Regions from separate parts of the Solwaraspora sp. WMMD1047 genome, predicted to be linked through region 1. Evidence: riboswitches for the same ligand, from Rfam matches in the RefSeq annotation. Region 1 holds a riboswitch; each other region holds the start of a gene.
What was found. A riboswitch is a leader RNA that binds a small molecule or an ion and turns the genes downstream of it on or off. The one in region 1 is predicted to bind cyclic di-AMP.
Positions count from the first base shown of each region.

Region 2: it holds a riboswitch for cyclic di-AMP, as region 1 does, so the genes downstream of both, O7627_RS31225 (hypothetical protein) here and O7627_RS33640 (hypothetical protein) in region 1, are expected to answer to the same signal.
Region 3: it holds a riboswitch for cyclic di-AMP, as region 1 does, so the genes downstream of both, O7627_RS24700 (hypothetical protein) here and O7627_RS33640 (hypothetical protein) in region 1, are expected to answer to the same signal.

Region 1 is NZ_JARUBL010000001.1:7,369,533-7,374,566, reverse strand. Features, by position in the region: gene O7627_RS33650 (cation transporter) at 1-463, shown strand, start outside; gene O7627_RS33645 (DUF1775 domain-containing protein) at 754-1,410, opposite strand; gene O7627_RS33640 (hypothetical protein) at 1,591-2,610, opposite strand; cyclic di-AMP (ydaO/yuaA leader) riboswitch at 2,614-2,747, opposite strand; gene O7627_RS33635 (hypothetical protein) at 3,380-3,853, opposite strand; gene O7627_RS33630 (cation diffusion facilitator family transporter) at 4,047-4,961, shown strand.
Region 2 is NZ_JARUBL010000001.1:6,812,237-6,817,270, reverse strand. Features, by position in the region: gene O7627_RS31230 (glycoside hydrolase family 65 protein) at 1-760, shown strand, start outside; gene O7627_RS31225 (hypothetical protein) at 835-1,863, opposite strand; cyclic di-AMP (ydaO/yuaA leader) riboswitch at 1,867-1,999, opposite strand; gene O7627_RS31220 (hydrolase) at 2,613-3,275, shown strand; gene O7627_RS31215 (NAD(P)-binding domain-containing protein) at 3,293-3,973, shown strand; gene O7627_RS31210 (AI-2E family transporter) at 3,921-5,034, opposite strand, start outside.
Region 3 is NZ_JARUBL010000001.1:5,414,281-5,419,314, forward strand. Features, by position in the region: gene O7627_RS24685 (AAA family ATPase) at 1-1,232, shown strand, start outside; gene O7627_RS24690 (superoxide dismutase) at 1,297-2,265, opposite strand; gene O7627_RS24695 (cation diffusion facilitator family transporter) at 2,429-3,343, shown strand; cyclic di-AMP (ydaO/yuaA leader) riboswitch at 3,462-3,590, shown strand; gene O7627_RS24700 (hypothetical protein) at 3,595-4,701, shown strand; gene O7627_RS24705 (TetR/AcrR family transcriptional regulator) at 4,753-5,034, opposite strand, start outside.

The DNA of each region.
Region 1 (5,034 bases):
CTTCGCCCTCGCGGCCTACGTCAGCGTCGAGGCGGTACGGGCCCTTCTCGGCGGCGCCGACGCCGAGCACTCCAGCGTCGGCCTGGTACTGGCGGCAGTCTCACTGGCGGTCATGCCCGGACTGTCGTACGCGCAACGCCGCGCCGGTCGCGAACTCGGCTCCCGCTCCGCCGTCGCCGACTCCAAACAGACACTGCTGTGCACTTACCTCTCAGGCGTCCTACTAGCCGGCCTGGCGGTCAACAGCCTGTTCGGGTGGTCCTGGGCCGACCCCATCGCCGCCCTGGTCATCGCAGGTGTCGCGGTCAAGGAAGGCCGCGAGGCTTGGCGCGGCGACAGCTGCTGCGCCGTCCCGTTGACCGCACCGCTGACCATCCCGGAAGCCCCAGCCGGTTCAACTGCCACAGGCGATGCCTGCGGATGCGAACCCGGCTGCTCCTGCCGCCACGCAGCCGAGAAGTGACCTTCTGGTGAAGACCGCCCCGACGGTTCAGACGGAGTGCGGAGCCCGTCGATGGCGTCCTTCTGCCAGCCGTGCCAGCGCCTCAGGTCGGTAGCGTAGGCGAGCACCTTCGGCCGGCGGTTGACGTCGGTGCTGACGGTGATTGGCATTCGGGTGGCCTGGGTGAGCAGGGCTGAGAAACGCTCCAGGTAGCGCCGGAGTTCGCGCAGGTCGCGGATCTCGCTCCGAGGACTCACATTCGGCCACTGGTGTACCGATGATCGCCCATGCTTCCTCGGACGGTCTTGCGGCTATCGCGGTGTCCGGCGGCGTCGGACGGCCACGGCGGCGACTGCCGCGAGGATCACCGCGAGGATGCCGAAGCCGGCGAGTAGTGGCCCGCCCGCCCCGGTGGCGGAGTCGTCGCCGGCGGGTGCGGCGGCCGGCGGCGGTGTCGTCGCGATGGTGGGTGTCGTGGCGGTGGGTGCGGCGGTGGTGGGTTCGGGTTGTGGTGTGGCGGCCGGGCGGATGGACAGGACGGGGGCGGGATTGTCCGGTTCCTGGTCGCCCGCGGTGGGGATCTCGATCCATCGGGACACTTTGCCGTTTTCGTAGGTCTCGACGGTTTTGAAGGCGAGGGTTACGGCGTCGGGGGGTAGTTGAGCAACGGTGACAGCGAACGTGACGTCGTCGCCGACGGGCAGGGCGGGCCCGGCCACGGTGAATCCGTCCTGGTTGGGGCTGAGTTCCCATCCTTTGGGTGCGCGGGCGAGGGTCACGTCCTGGGGTTTCAGGCCGGCGGGCAGGACGACACGTTCGGACGTGATTCCCGCGGTGGTGGACTCGGCTTCGCCGACAAAGGTGAGGGTGACGTCGCGGGCGCCCGCCTGTGGTTTGTCGGCGCTTACTTCGACATGCGCCCAGCCCGGCGTGGCCACGGTCGCTGCCAGTGTGAACGTCGTCAGCACGGTGGCGAGTCGAGCACTTCTGCGTACCGTCATTTTCCGATGGTCCCTTCCGGCGGGTCATTTCTCGTGGTCGTGGTCGACCGTCGTGATGGTGGGATTTACCTGGGGGTCGTGACCGGAGGTCGCCTGGTCTGGTGCCACGGCCGCCCCGGTGCGCGGGTGCACACCGGGGCGGCCGGGTCAGAGCATGGACATGTGGACGTGGTCGGTGTGGTCGCTGGCCCCGCTGTATGACCTCCAGCCGGTGGCGGGTAGCCAGATCTGGCGGTTCCAGATGACGTAGAGGATGCCGAGGCGGTCGGCGTTGCGGACCAGGAACGCGGTGAGATTGTTGCCGTAGGTGCGTTCGTTCTGGGTGCGGGCGGGGGTGAAACCGCTGTTGCGGAGGGACCAGTCGCAGGCGCGGCCCTTGGGGTGCTCGAACGGACCGCCGGACCGGTGGCAGCCGACGAACCGGTCGAAGCCGGCTCGTTTGGTCTCCTTGTAGGCGTGCAGCGTGCGGGGGGTGACGCAACCCGCGGTGGTGGGGTCGTCCTGGCTGCACGATTCGTTCGGCCATCCGCCACTGCTGGTGCGCGGCGCCGCCCGGGCGACCGGTGAGGTGGCCGCGACGAACCCGGCGGTGAGGGACCGCCCGCCGACCAGGGCGAGGGCATTCTCCGCCTCCCGTTTCTGGGCGTTCATCACGGCGACCTGCTTGCGTTGGTCGCGGACTTCGGCGTCGATGGCGTCCTTGGCCCGGGCGGCGTCGTCGACGGCCTGGGCGAGCTCGGCGACCCGTTTGCCGTTGACCATGTTGAGTTCGTCGAGAGTTGCGGCCCGGTCGAGGAACGAGTCAGGTGAGGCGCTGTTGAGTAGCATCGCGGCCGCGCCGATCCGGCCGGTCCGGTAGGACCGGGCGGCGATCTGCTCGACCTGCGGGGCGAGTTTCGCCAGCCGGTTCTCGGCCCGTCGCAGCTCGAGGTTGAGGATCAGTTGGCGCTTGGTGGACTGGTCGAGTTTGGCCTTGGCGTCCAGGTAGGTCCGTCCGGCCTGGTCGAGTACGTCGCGCAGCAGTGGGGGCGGCCCGTCCTCGTCGGCGGTGGCGTTGCCGTTGGGCTGCGCCGCGGCAGCCTGGGAGCCGAGCGGGGCCGCCAGCAGCGCGGCGGTGGCCAGGACGGCCAGGGTGGCTGTGAGCCACCTGTTCGGGGGCGTGGTCACCATTCTCCCTTCCGATGGCCGCCGACCGGGTTAGCTGACGGGTTCGGGATGGAAGTGATCCCTACCGCGAACGCGGATTCACCCCACGGGCGTGGTTCCCCGGCTCGCCGAAGACGGCGATTGGGCGGCGGTTCGACAGGCGCCGTCCGGCGCGCGTCGGAGGTAACCGTCGGTGATGTGAGTCGATGATCAATAGTGATAGATGTTTCTAATTCATGATTAAGAGGGTGAGGTTGTGTTGACTGTGGGTGTGGGTTCCGGGCCTGCGGGGGGACCGGGTGGGCGTCCGCCGGGATCATGATCGCTCCGGACGGCCGGTCGGCGCCGTTGGCGATGACCGCCGGACGGCGGCCGGGCCGCGTATGTCGGCTCCAATGCGCGTCGACAATGCCGCGGCGTACCCGGGTTGGCCTCGGTGGGTGTGTCGGTGACGAGGCCCTCGCATGGGCTCGTCCTCCTCTGACTCGAAGGGGTGGACGTGCAGGCTGTTTTCTCGGCCACGGGTGGCCTCCGGGGGCCACCGGCTGTATCCACGGACGGCTCGCGTGCGGGGTCCGGACTCGACGCGGCAACCATGTCGTCGTCGCGTGGTTCCGCGCGCCACCGGGCGCGGCGGCCGCGGACAGGACACGCGGGATCGGCCAGCGCCCGCTGGTCTCGTGGCCCTGGCCACGCTCCCGAGAAACTGCCCCAGCAGGGCCGGGCGGGCTCAGGCGTACGACCTCGAACGCGGGCTACGCGCCGGTGGAGTCGATGCCGGTGGAGTCGATCACGTACGCAGCACGCACAGCTGCGCCAGGTCCGGCGACGCCCGCCACCGGGTGAACCCAGCAAGGGTCCGAAACTCGTCGACGACGGGCGACGACCAGCCCGGCCGCCCGCGTGCCAGCAGGCCGACCGCGGCGCTCACCAGCAACATCAGGCATGTCCCGGCGGCCAGCCCTGGTCCGCACGGCATCTCGCTGTGCCCGGCACCCTGACCGGTGTCGACCTGCACTCCGGAGCCCGTCGACGCACTGACCGACACGGCCGTGGCCGCCCCGACCGGCATGGCCGAGGTCGCGGCCCCATGCCCGTCGATGCTGACCGCCACCTGATGCAGGGTCGACGTCGCCAGCAACGGCGCCGCGGCACCGGACGCGCACTGCACAGCGTGTAGCAGCGCCACTGCGGTCAACGCGAGCACGGCGGTCAACCACGGCGGCAGCGCGGCACGAGCACGCGGTCCGCCGGTTCGGTTCATGCCGACAGGTTACGACACGATCGCGCCGCCGCCGACCCGACCGCCGTGTCGTCACCCCGGCCAGCGTGAACGGCGCTGGCGGCGACCCGCGGATCCGGGCTACGCCTGTCTGAGCGACAGCTCCGCCCGTTGCACTTATTGCAATGTACGCATACGTTGACGGGGTCGTCGGAAGCAAGGTCGGGAGGAATCGATGGGCGCCGGGCACGATCACGCAGCGCGCAGCGCGGGTGAGAAACACCTGGGCCGGCTGTGGACGGCATTCGCCCTACTGGCTGTGTTCATGGTGATCGAGGTTGTCGGCGGCCTGCTGACCGGGTCGCTGGCGTTGCTGTCCGATGCCGGGCACATGTTCACCGATGTCCTCGGCATCGGGATGGCGCTGGCCGCGATCCACGCCGTGCGTCGGGCGGCCCGGGGCGGCGGCGACCCGCAACGGACCTTCGGCTCGTACCGGCTGGAGGTCCTGGCGGCCCTGGCCAACGCCGTACTGCTCTGCGTGGTGGCGGGGTGGGTGCTGATCGAGGCGGTCAGCCGCTTCGGCGAGCCGCCCGAGGTCAAGGCCGGACCGATGCTCGCGGTGGCGGTGGCCGGCCTGGCCGCGAACCTGATCGCGTTCGCCCTGCTGCGGGCGGGCAGCACGGAGAGCCTGAACGTGCGCGGCGCTTACCTGGAGGTGCTCGGTGACACGCTCGGCTCGGCCGGGGTGATCGCCGCTGCCGGGGTGATCTGGGCGACCGACTGGTGGTACGCCGACCCGATCATCGCCGTCGCGGTAGCGCTGTTCATTGTGCCCCGGTCCCTGTCCCTGGCCCGGGCCGCTTTGCGGATCCTGGTCCAGGCCGCCCCGGAGCACCTCGACGTCGCCGCGGTCGAACGCGCCCTGCGCAACGTGGACGGGGTGGCCGAGGTCCACGACCTGCACGTGTGGACCCTCACCTCCGGCATGGACGTCGCTCAGGCCCACCTGACCCTCGACCACGGCGCGGATCTCGCCCCGGTCCTCGCGGACGCCCGAGTCGCCCTGCATGACGGGTTCGGCATCGACCACGCCACCCTGCAGGTAGAACCCGCCGAGGCCGGTGTCTGTCACCCCGCCGGCTGGTAGCCGGGAGTATGCGGCCTTCACGTAACCGCCTGAAGCGCTCAAGCGCCGTCGGATCGGGATTGGCCGGTGCGAC
Region 2 (5,034 bases), 560 kb from region 1:
CGCCGCGGCGATGCACATCCCGTACGACGAGGAACTGGGCGTACACCCGCAGGTGGAGGGGTTCACCCGCTACCAGGAGTGGGACTTCGAGAGCACCCCGCCGGAGCGGTATCCGCTGCTGCTCAACTACCCGTACTTCGACCTGTACCGCAAGCAGGTGGTCAAGCAGGCCGACCTGGTGCTGGCGATGCACTGGCGGGGGGACGCCTTCACCGCCGAGCAGAAGGCCCGCAACTTCGCCTACTACGAGCGCCGCACCGTGCGCGACTCGTCACTGTCGGCGTGCACCCAGGCGGTCATCGCCGCCGAGGTCGGTCACCTGGAGCTCGCCCACGACTACCTGGGCGAGGCGGCGTTGATGGACCTGCACGACATCAACCGCAACACCCGCGACGGGGTGCACGTCGCGTCGCTGGCCGGCGCGTGGATCGCGCTGGTCGCCGGGCTCGGTGGACTGCGTGACCATGACGCGGTGCTCTCGTTCGCGCCCCGGCTGCCCAGCCGGATCAACCGGCTGGAGTTCGCGCTGATGTGGCACGGCCTGCGGCTGCGGGTGGACGTACGCCGCGACGAGAGCACCTACACGCTGCGCAACGGTGGCGCGGAGTCGTCGATCGAGATCCGCCACCACGGCGAGGTGGCGGTGGTCACCGCGGCCGAGCCGGTGACGCTGGCCAACCCGCCCTGCCCGCCGGTGGGACCGGCGCCGGAGCAGCCGCGCGGCCGGGCGCCGGCCCAACGCTTCGCCGACCGGCCCTGACGAAACGCCTACCGGCCCCGGGAACTCCCGGGGCCGGTAGGCGTCTGTCGCTTCTGGACGCTCTCGCCCGCCGGCTACAGCAGGGACAGGTGTACGTGGTTCGTGTGGTCGCTGGACGGGTCGCCGAACGCCGCACTGTACGCCCGCCAACCCGCTGAGGGAGTCCAGATCTGCCGGTACCAGATCACGTAGAGCACCCCGAGCTTGTCGGCGTTGCGGACCAGGAACGCGGTGAGGTTGTTCCCGTAGGTCTTGGCCGCACCTGTCGCGTCCCCGCCGAAACCGCTCCGCTGCGGCGAGAAGTCGCAGGCCCGGCCCTTGGGGTGCTCGAACGGACCGCCCGAGCGGAAGCACGACACGAACCGGTCGAACCCGGCGCGCTTGGTCTCCTTCAGCGCGTGCAGCGTACGCGGGGTGATGCACCCCGAGGTGGTGGGGTCGTTCTGGTTGCAGGACTGCGGCGGCCAGGATCCGTCCCGGTTGCGTGGTGCCTGCCGGGCCACCGGGGAGGTGGCCACCACGAAGCCGCCGGTGACCGCGCCGCCGACCAGAGCGAGCGCCTTCTCGGCTTCCCGCTTCTGCTTCGTCATGATGGCGAGCTGCTTCTTCTCCTCGGCCACCTCGGCGTCGATCGCCGCCTTCGCCCGGGTGGCCTGCTCCAGCGCCTCGTTGAGCTCGCGCAGCTTGCTGTTGTCGCGCATCGCCATCAGGTCGAGGTTCTGGGCCCGCTCCAGGAAGTCGTCCGGTGACGCGCTGTTGAGCAGCAGCATCGCCGGTCCGATGCGACCGGTCTTGTAGGAGTTGCTTGCGACCTGCGCCACCTCGGGTTCGAGGTCCGCGATCCGCTGCTCGACCCGGCGCAGTTCCAGGGTGAGCTTCAGTTGCCGCTCCTGCGACTTGGCCACCGCGTTCTTCGCCTCCACGAAGCCGCGACCGGTGGACTCGAGGACGTCGCGCAGCAGTGGCGTGCCACCTTCGCCGCCCGGTTCGCCGGACTCCTGTGCCGCGGCGTTACCGGGACTGAGTGCGGCGCCGGCCAGCACGCCGATGGCGGCGAGCAGAGCCATGGCCAGCGGGAACCGCTGACGTGTTGATACCGTCATTCACGTTCCTCCCATGCGGCCGCCTACCGAGTTAGCTGACGGGTTCGGGACGGAACAACCCCTACCGCTACTGCGGATTCACCCCACCTACCTGGTTCCCCGGCTCGCCTTGTCGGCGATTAGGCGGCGGTCCCCACCGGCACCGAGGGGCGCCACCGGGCGGAGACCGCGGCCAGCTTACCGGATCTACACGCATTGGCGGGAGAGAACGCAAAGGTGCTGTTTTCGCTGGGGAAACGCGTTACCTGACAACAACTTTGGGTAGCATTCCGGATTGATGTGGTGTCCTTTTGCTACCGACTAACCGCTCAGCGTGAGTCGCCGGTCGACGGCACTCCGGAACGGTCATGCGGGGTTACCCGCCGTGGGTCGTCGGCGGTGCGCGCCTGAGCCGCGTCGTCCGCCCAGTCGTGGTCCGGCTGGTCCTGGCCGGGCCGGTTCCGGCGGTCCTTCCCGTTGCCGGCCGAATCGGTGCCGTCCGGTCGTCCTGCCCTGTCCCGGTGCTGCTTCGGTCCGGTGGAGTTTCGGCGGGTCATGGGACCACCCTCACCTCGTTGCTGGGCCCACGTCGGGGCCGGGGATACCCGGCGCTGCCGGCCGGCCGACCGGTCGGCGCGTCGAGGGCGGACCGATCGGGTCCGGCAGCCGCGTTCCCGCCGACACCGCCCACAAACACCCCCGGACCAGGAATGCCGGCCGGATCGGCACCGGCCGGGCTTGGAACGACACCGGCCGGGTATCCGGGGCGGATGGAAGTGACGGTGACCGGGACGACCGTGCCGGTCGGACCGGACCAGCTCGACGCCGACGTGCGGAGCCCGGAGCCGGCGGTCGGGACGGTGCTCTTCGCGCACGGCAGTGGCAGTTCCCGACGTAGCCCACGCAACCTGGCCGTGGCGCAGGTGTTGAACGGGCGCGGCCTGGCGACCGTCCTGGTGGACCTGTTGACCGAGGAAGAGGCCCGGCAGGACAGCCGGGACGGCCGGCTGCGGTTCGACATCGGGCTGCTCGCCGACCGGTTGACCGGCGTGCTCGACTGGCTGGTGACCGCCGCCGGGCCGACCGTCCCCGGCCCGATCGGGCTCTTCGGCGCCAGCACCGGAGCGGCCGCGGCACTGGTCACCGCGGCGGCCCGGCCGATGACGGTGCCGGCGGTGGTGTCCCGCGGCGGTCGGCCGGATCTGGCGGGTGCGGCCCTGACCGGCGTACGGGCCGCGACCCTGCTGCTGGTCGGCGGGGACGACGAGCAGGTCCGGCAGCTCAACCAGGCGGCGATGCCGATGCTGTCCGGTCCGGTCGAACTGCGCACGATTCCCGGCGCCGGTCATCTGTTCGAGGAGCCGGGCACCCTCGGACAGGTCGCCGACGCCGCCGCCGGCTGGTTCGTCGAACGGCTGCCGGCCAGGGCCTGAGACACCGGAGGTGTGGCATGCGGATCGGCGTCATCGGCGCGGGCCAGGTCGGCGCGGCGCTGGCCCGGCTCTTCGTGGAAGCCGGCCATCAGGTGGGGATCGCCAACTCACGCGGGCCGGAAACACTGCGCTGGTTGGTCGACGAGCTGGGAGAGCTGCTGCACCCGGTGGCCGCCCAGGAGGCCGCCGGCTACGGCGACCTGGTGGTGGTGGCGGTGCCGGTCGGCCGGTACGACGAGCTGCCCACCGGCGGTGTGCCGGGCCGGACCGTCATCGACACCGGGAACTACTACCCGCAACGGGACGGCCACCTTCCGGCGTTGGACGCGGATCGGACCACCTCCAGCGAGCTGCTCCAGGCCCGGTTGCCCGACGCCCGGGTGGTCAAGGCGTTCAACGCCATCCGCGCCCACCACCTGGTCGAGTACGGTCGCCAGTCGTCGGCGATGTGGCGGTACGGGATTCCGGTCTCCGGCGACGACCCGACTGCGAAACGCCGGGTCTTCGACCTGGTCGAGCAGGTCGGCTTCGAACCGGTCGACGCGGGTGGGCTGGCCGACGGCGGTCGGCGGCACCAGCCGGGCTCCCCGGTCTACGGCGTGGACCTGCCCGGGGACGAACTGGCCGCCCGGCTGGCCCGGCCGGTCAGGGCGGCTCCGGCAGGCCGGTGGCCCGACGGCAGTCCGCCACCGTCCTGACCACCTGGTAGACGATCGCGGTGAGCGGTACCGCCACGAAGGCGCCGGGGATGCCGGCGGTGAGGGTGCCCGCCGTCACCGCCACCAGCACGACAACCGGGTGCAGCCGGACCTGGTGTTTCATGATCAGGGGCTCCAGCAGGTTTCCCTCCAGCTGCTGGACGGTGATCACCGCGGCGGCGGTCAGCAGTGCGGTGGTGGGACCGTTCGCGGCGAGTGCGACCAGGACGGCGACGCTGCCGGCCACCGTCGCTCCGATGATCGGGACGAACGCGCCGAGGAAGGTGATCAGGGTCAGCGGTAGGGCCAGCGGGACCCGCAGCAGCACCAGAGCCAGCCCGATGCCGGCGGCGTCGATGGCCGCGATGGCCACCGTCCCCCGGGTGTAGGCGGCCAGCGTCTGCCAGCCGGCCCGGCCGGCGGCCACGAAGACCGGCCGGGACCGGTCCGAGGTCCGGCGTAGCACCCAGCGCCACATCGATCGGCCGTCCTTGAGGAGAAAGAAGAGCAGGACCAGGCCGAGCAGGATGGCGCCGACCGTTTCGGCGGCGGTGCGGGCGCCGGCGACCGGATCCGGTGCGGAGCGGCGCAGTCCGGACCCGGCCTGTTCGATGAGCGCGTCCAGCCGGTCGGCGCTGATCGGCGCCGTTCCGGAGGTGAGGAAGTCGCGGAGCCGGGCCGTGCCCTCGTCGAGCTGGCTCACCAGGTTGGTGAACTGGTCGGCGGTGAGCCACCAGGCCAGTGCCACCGAGCCGACCACCACGACCAGGAAGAGCAGCACCGCGGCGAGGGCGGCGAGACTGGCCGGCCAGCCGTGCCGCCGCAGCCGGACGGTCACCGGGTCCAGCAGGGCGGCGATGAACAACGTGGCGGCCACCGCGATGGTCAACGGTGCCAGCCGGGCGGCGACCAGTCCGAGAACGTAGAGGCCGGCCGCGACGATCAGCAGGCAACCGCTGTAGACGACCGACCAGCGCAGCAGCCAGGGCAGCCGGTCCCAGATCCGCCGGACCCGCTCGCCGCCGCCCACGTCGGCGTCGGCGGCCGCGAACGGCACACCC
Region 3 (5,034 bases), 2.0 Mb from region 1:
CGGTCCGGGACGCGGTGCCGGACGGGCCGGGCGAGCTGCGCCTGCTCTACCGGGGTGAGCTGCTGCGGCTCGGCCGGGCCGAGCTGGACGGCATCCGGGCCCGGGCGTTGCCGCGCGGCGCCCGCCGCAACGAGGTACGCCGGGCCGGCATCGACGGCCTCTTCGGCGCGCTCTGGAGCCAGGCCCAGCGGCTGCGGATCGGCCGCCTGCCCGACCAGCGGACCTTCGAGGACGAGCTGGCCGAACGGCAGGAGTTCCGCGACTTCCTGCGGGCCTGGTGGCCCCGGCTGCACCCCCGGCACGTGCTGCACTGGCTGGCCCGGCCGACGCGGCTGCGCCGGTACGCCGCCGGCATCCTCACCCCGGCCGAGATCGCCATGCTCGCCGAGTCGTACACCGCGCCGGCCACCGGCGGGTTGAGCTTCGCCGACGTGGCCATCCTGGACGAGCTCGACGAGCTGCTCGGCCGTCCGCCGCAGCCGCCCCGGCGCAGGCGCGACCCGTTCCACGTGGCCGGCGGGGTACGCGAGCTGAGCACCGCCGCCGAACGGCAGCGCGCCGCCCGGCAGGCGGCCACCGAGCGGCCGGCGGACTACCGCGACTACGCCCACGTGGTGGTCGACGAGTCGCAGGACGTCTCGCCGATGCAGTGGCGGATGCTGGGCCGGCGGGGCCGGATCGCCTCCTGGACGGTGGTCGGCGACCCGGCCCAGACCGCCTGGACCGGCGACCCGGCCGAGCTGCACCGGGCCCGGGACCGGGCGCTGGGCCGGCGGGCGCGGCACAGCTTCACGCTCTCCACCAACTACCGCAACTCGGCGGAGATCTTCGCGGCCGCGGCCGCGGTGATCCGGGAGATCGACCCCGACCTGGTGCTGCCGACCGCGGTGCGCTCCACCGGGGTCGCCCCGGTGGAGCTGTCGGCGCCGGCGGCCGAGCTGCCGGCGGTGGTCCGGGACGCGGTGGCCCGGCTGCTGACCGAGGTCGACGGCACGGTCGGGGTGATCACGCCGGTCCCGCGCCGGGACGAGGTGGCCGGCTGGCTGGCCGGGCTGCCGGACCCGGACCGCCACCAGGTGGTGAACGCGCTGCAGGCCAAGGGCATGGAGTACGACGGGGTGCTGCTGGTCGCCCCCGGCGAGATCCGCGCCGATTCGGAGGCCGGGGTACGGACCCTCTACGTCGCCCTGTCCCGGGCCACCCAGCGCCTGACCACGGTCGACGTCCGATAGCTGGCGGGGCCGGGAGCTTCCGGCGGGGTCGATCGCCGGCGCTCCCGGCGGGCGACAGTCGGGCTCAGTGCCGAGGGATCGCGATGACGTCGTACTCGGTGGTGGGGGTCGGCGGGGTGGAGAAGCGGGCGTTCGGCAGGTAGAGCCGCCGGCCGTAGGCGGCCACCGTGGTCGGCACGTCGAACCTGGGGTCGGTCCGGCGGGTCAGCAGCCGGCCGCGGGTGCCGGCCCGGTCCAGGCCGAGCACGGCGACGGTGTTGATCCGGTTCTGGACCACGTAGAGGGTCCACCCGTCGAGCAGCAGGCCGTCGCCGTTTGTCAGCAACTCCCCGCCGAGGTCGACGGTGCGGGTCAGCCCGGTGCGCGGGTCGACCCGGAACAGCAGGCCGGTGCCGGACTGCACGATCAGCAGGCCGGTGCCGTCGGGGGTCCGGACGATGCCGTTGGCGTTGATCCCGGTGCCGTAGGCGATGTCGCCGGTGAGCGGCACCCGGACGACGCCGTCCGGGCCGGGCAGCCGGCCGGCCCGGTCCAGCGGCAGCCGGTAGAGCACCGGGTTCGTCGAGTCGGTGAACCAGGCCCCGCCCGGCGTCAGGACGACGTCGTTGACGAAGCTGGCCCCGTCGGCGAGCCGGTAGCTGGCCAGCAGCTCGCCGGTGCGGGCGTGGATGACCCGGGCGTCGCCGCCGGTCCCGCCGGCGACGAAGAGCCGCAGCCGCTTGTCGATCTTGAGGCCGAGGGAGGGCGTACCCGGTCCCGGGTTGATGATCTCGCCCCGGCCGGTGACCAGGCTGGCGCGGTAGATCGCGCCGGTGGCCCGGGAGCCGAAGAAGGCGTACGGCGAGGAGCCGATCGCGATCCCCTCCGGCTGGAAACCGGGTGGCAGCGGGAAGCTGTCGGGAAAGACCGGCCCGGTGATGGCCGGGGCTCCGGCGGCCGGGGCGGCCGGCAGTCCGGCGGCGGTGACGGCGAGGGCGGTGGTGATCAGCAGCGTGCGGCGGTTGACCGGCAGGTTGCGTCCGCGGTGACGCATGATCGCAGTCCCTTCGGGCCCGGGGTCGGCAGGCATCTACGGGTTTCGTTGCGGGCCGGTTCCGATGATGCCAGGGCCAGCCGGGTGACCGCACTCACAGTTGCATACATAGCAATGTCAGCATACGTTGGACCGAGTCGGCCTGATCGAGGATGGTGTGAGCGTGGGCGCAGGTCATGACCACGGCGGGGCCGCCTCGCGGGCCGCCGACCAGCACCGGGGTCGGCTCTGGGCCGCGTTCGGGCTGCTCGCCGCCCTGATGCTCGTCGAGGCGGTCACCGCCCTGCTCACCGGCTCGCTGGCACTGCTCTCCGACGCCGGGCACATGTTCACCGACGTACTCGGGATCGGGATGGCCCTGGCGGCGATCACCGCGGCCCGCCGGGCGGTGGGTGACCCGCAGCGGACCTTCGGCCTCTACCGGCTGGAGGTGCTCGCCGCGCTCGCCAACGCCGTACTGCTCTCCGGCGTCGCGGTCTACGTGCTGATCGAGGCGGTGAGCCGCCTCGACGACCCACCAGAGGTGACCGCCGGCCCGGTGCTGGTGGTCGCGGTCGCCGGCCTGCTCGCCAACATCGTGGCCTTCGCCCTGCTCCGGTCCGGCGCCCGCGACAACATCAACATGCGGGGTGCGTATCTGGAGGTGCTCGGTGACCTGCTCGGCTCGGTCGGGGTGATCGTGGCCGCCGTGGTGATCGCGACCACCCAATGGTGGTGGGCGGACCCACTGGTCGCGGTCGGGATCGGGCTGTTCATCCTGCCCCGGACCTGGCGGCTCGGCCGGGCCGCGGTACGCATCCTGGTGCAGGCCGCGCCGGAGCACCTCGACGTGCCGGCCGTACGGTCCCGGCTCTGCGCCGTACCCGGCGTCTCCGACGTGCACGACCTGCACGTGTGGACGCTGACCTCGGGGATGGAGGTGGCCTCGGCCCACCTGACCATCGACCCCGACGCCGAGGTCGGCACGGTGCTCACCGCGGCCCGGTCGGCGCTGACCGAGGAGTTCCACATCGAGCACGCGACCCTGCAGGTCGAACCGGGCACCTCCCCCGGGGGCTGCGGCCCGACGACCTGGTGACGGCGCTCACCGCCCGGCTTAGCTACGTCTTAATTCGCCCCTTCTCACCTGAGAGAGCCGGATAACAGCCGGTAGGCTCGGCGACGGCCGCCGCCGGGCGGCGCCCTCACGGCGCCTGCGGTGGTCGTCGCCTAATCGCGTCCTGCGAGCCGGGGAACCATGTACGTGGGGTGTATCCGCGAAAGCGGTAGGGATCTTCCGTCCCGAACCCGTCAGCTAACCCGGTCGGCGGCTGACGGAAGGACGTGGCAATGCCAGCACTGGCATCCGTACGACATGCGCACGCGCGCCGGGCCGCCAGACCCGCGTCGCGCCGAAACACCCGATGGGCGGCCCGGCTGTTCGCCGCCGTCACGGTCGGCCTGGCGGCCACCCTGGTGAGCACCGGCACGGCGGTCGCCGCCGGACCCGCGACACCACTCGCCGCCCCGGTCCTCGCCCAGCAGGACTTCGACGAGGGCGGCTCGGACAGCCTGCGCAAGGCGCTGCAGGAGGCGTCCAAGGGCTTCCTCGACGCGCAGGCCGCGCTGAAGAAGTCGACCGAGCGGCAGAAGCAGCTCACCGAGCTGCTCAAGCAACTCGAAACCGACCTCGCCGAGCAGAACCGCAAGCTCGGCGACCTGGCGGGCCGGGCCTACCGCACCGGGCGGTTGGGGCCGGTGTCGGCGCTGCTGGCCAGCGACTCACCGGACAGTTTCCTGGACCGGGCCGCCACCCTCGACTCGGTGGCCGCGAACGAGGACCGGCAACTGCGTCAGCTCCAGGAGACCAAGGAGCAGCAGACCCGGGCGAAGGCGGCGATCGACGCCGAGGTCGCCGAGGAGAAGAAGCAGGTCGAGGTGATGGCCAAGCGCAAGCAGCAGGCCGAGCGGGCGCTGGCGGCGGTCGGCAGCGGCGGCCCCAGCGGCGGGGTCAGCGGCTCCAACTCGGCCCGCGCCCGGGCCGTGGCGCGTAACTCCGACGGCTCGTTCCCGAACGAGTCCTGCAGCCTCAACGACCCGACCACCTCGGGGTGCATCACCCCGCGGACGCTCAACGCCCTCAAGCAGGCCAAGGCGGCCGGCTTCACGCGGTTCGTCTCCTGCTTCCGCAGCGGCGGTTCGGGCGAGCACCCGCAGGGCAAGGCGTGCGACTTCGCCGCCCAGAAGAACGGCTTCGAGGGTACGGCCACCGGCGGTGACCGCACCTACGGCAACAACCTGGCGGCGTACTTCGTCAACAACGCGAGTCGGCTCGGGGTGCTCTATGTGATCTGGTTCCGGCAGATCTGGCTGCCGAGCAGCGGCTGGCGGGCGTACAACGGCGACGGCACGCCGTCCGGCGACCACACCAACCACGTACACCTGTCGATGAACTGATCCGTGATCGCGGAGGATCCGGTGTGCTGTCGTGCACCGGATCCTTTGCGATCACCGGGTGAGCAGGGCACGGAGGATGGTCTCGATGCCGGGTCGGGGGTCGAAGTCCGGGTCCCGGTAGGCCAGTTGGTGCAGCAGGACGCCGTCGAGGTAGTCGAGCATCAGGCGGCAGTGCAGGTCCGGATCGGTCGAGCCGGCGGCGCGCAGCCACGGGGTGGCCCAGCTGCGGATCTCGGCGCTGCCGCGGGCCAGTTCGGCGGCGAGTTCGGGGTTGACCGCCGCCTCCAGGCTGAGCGCGTACCGGGCCATCGTGCGGTCCCGCCCGTCGGCCAG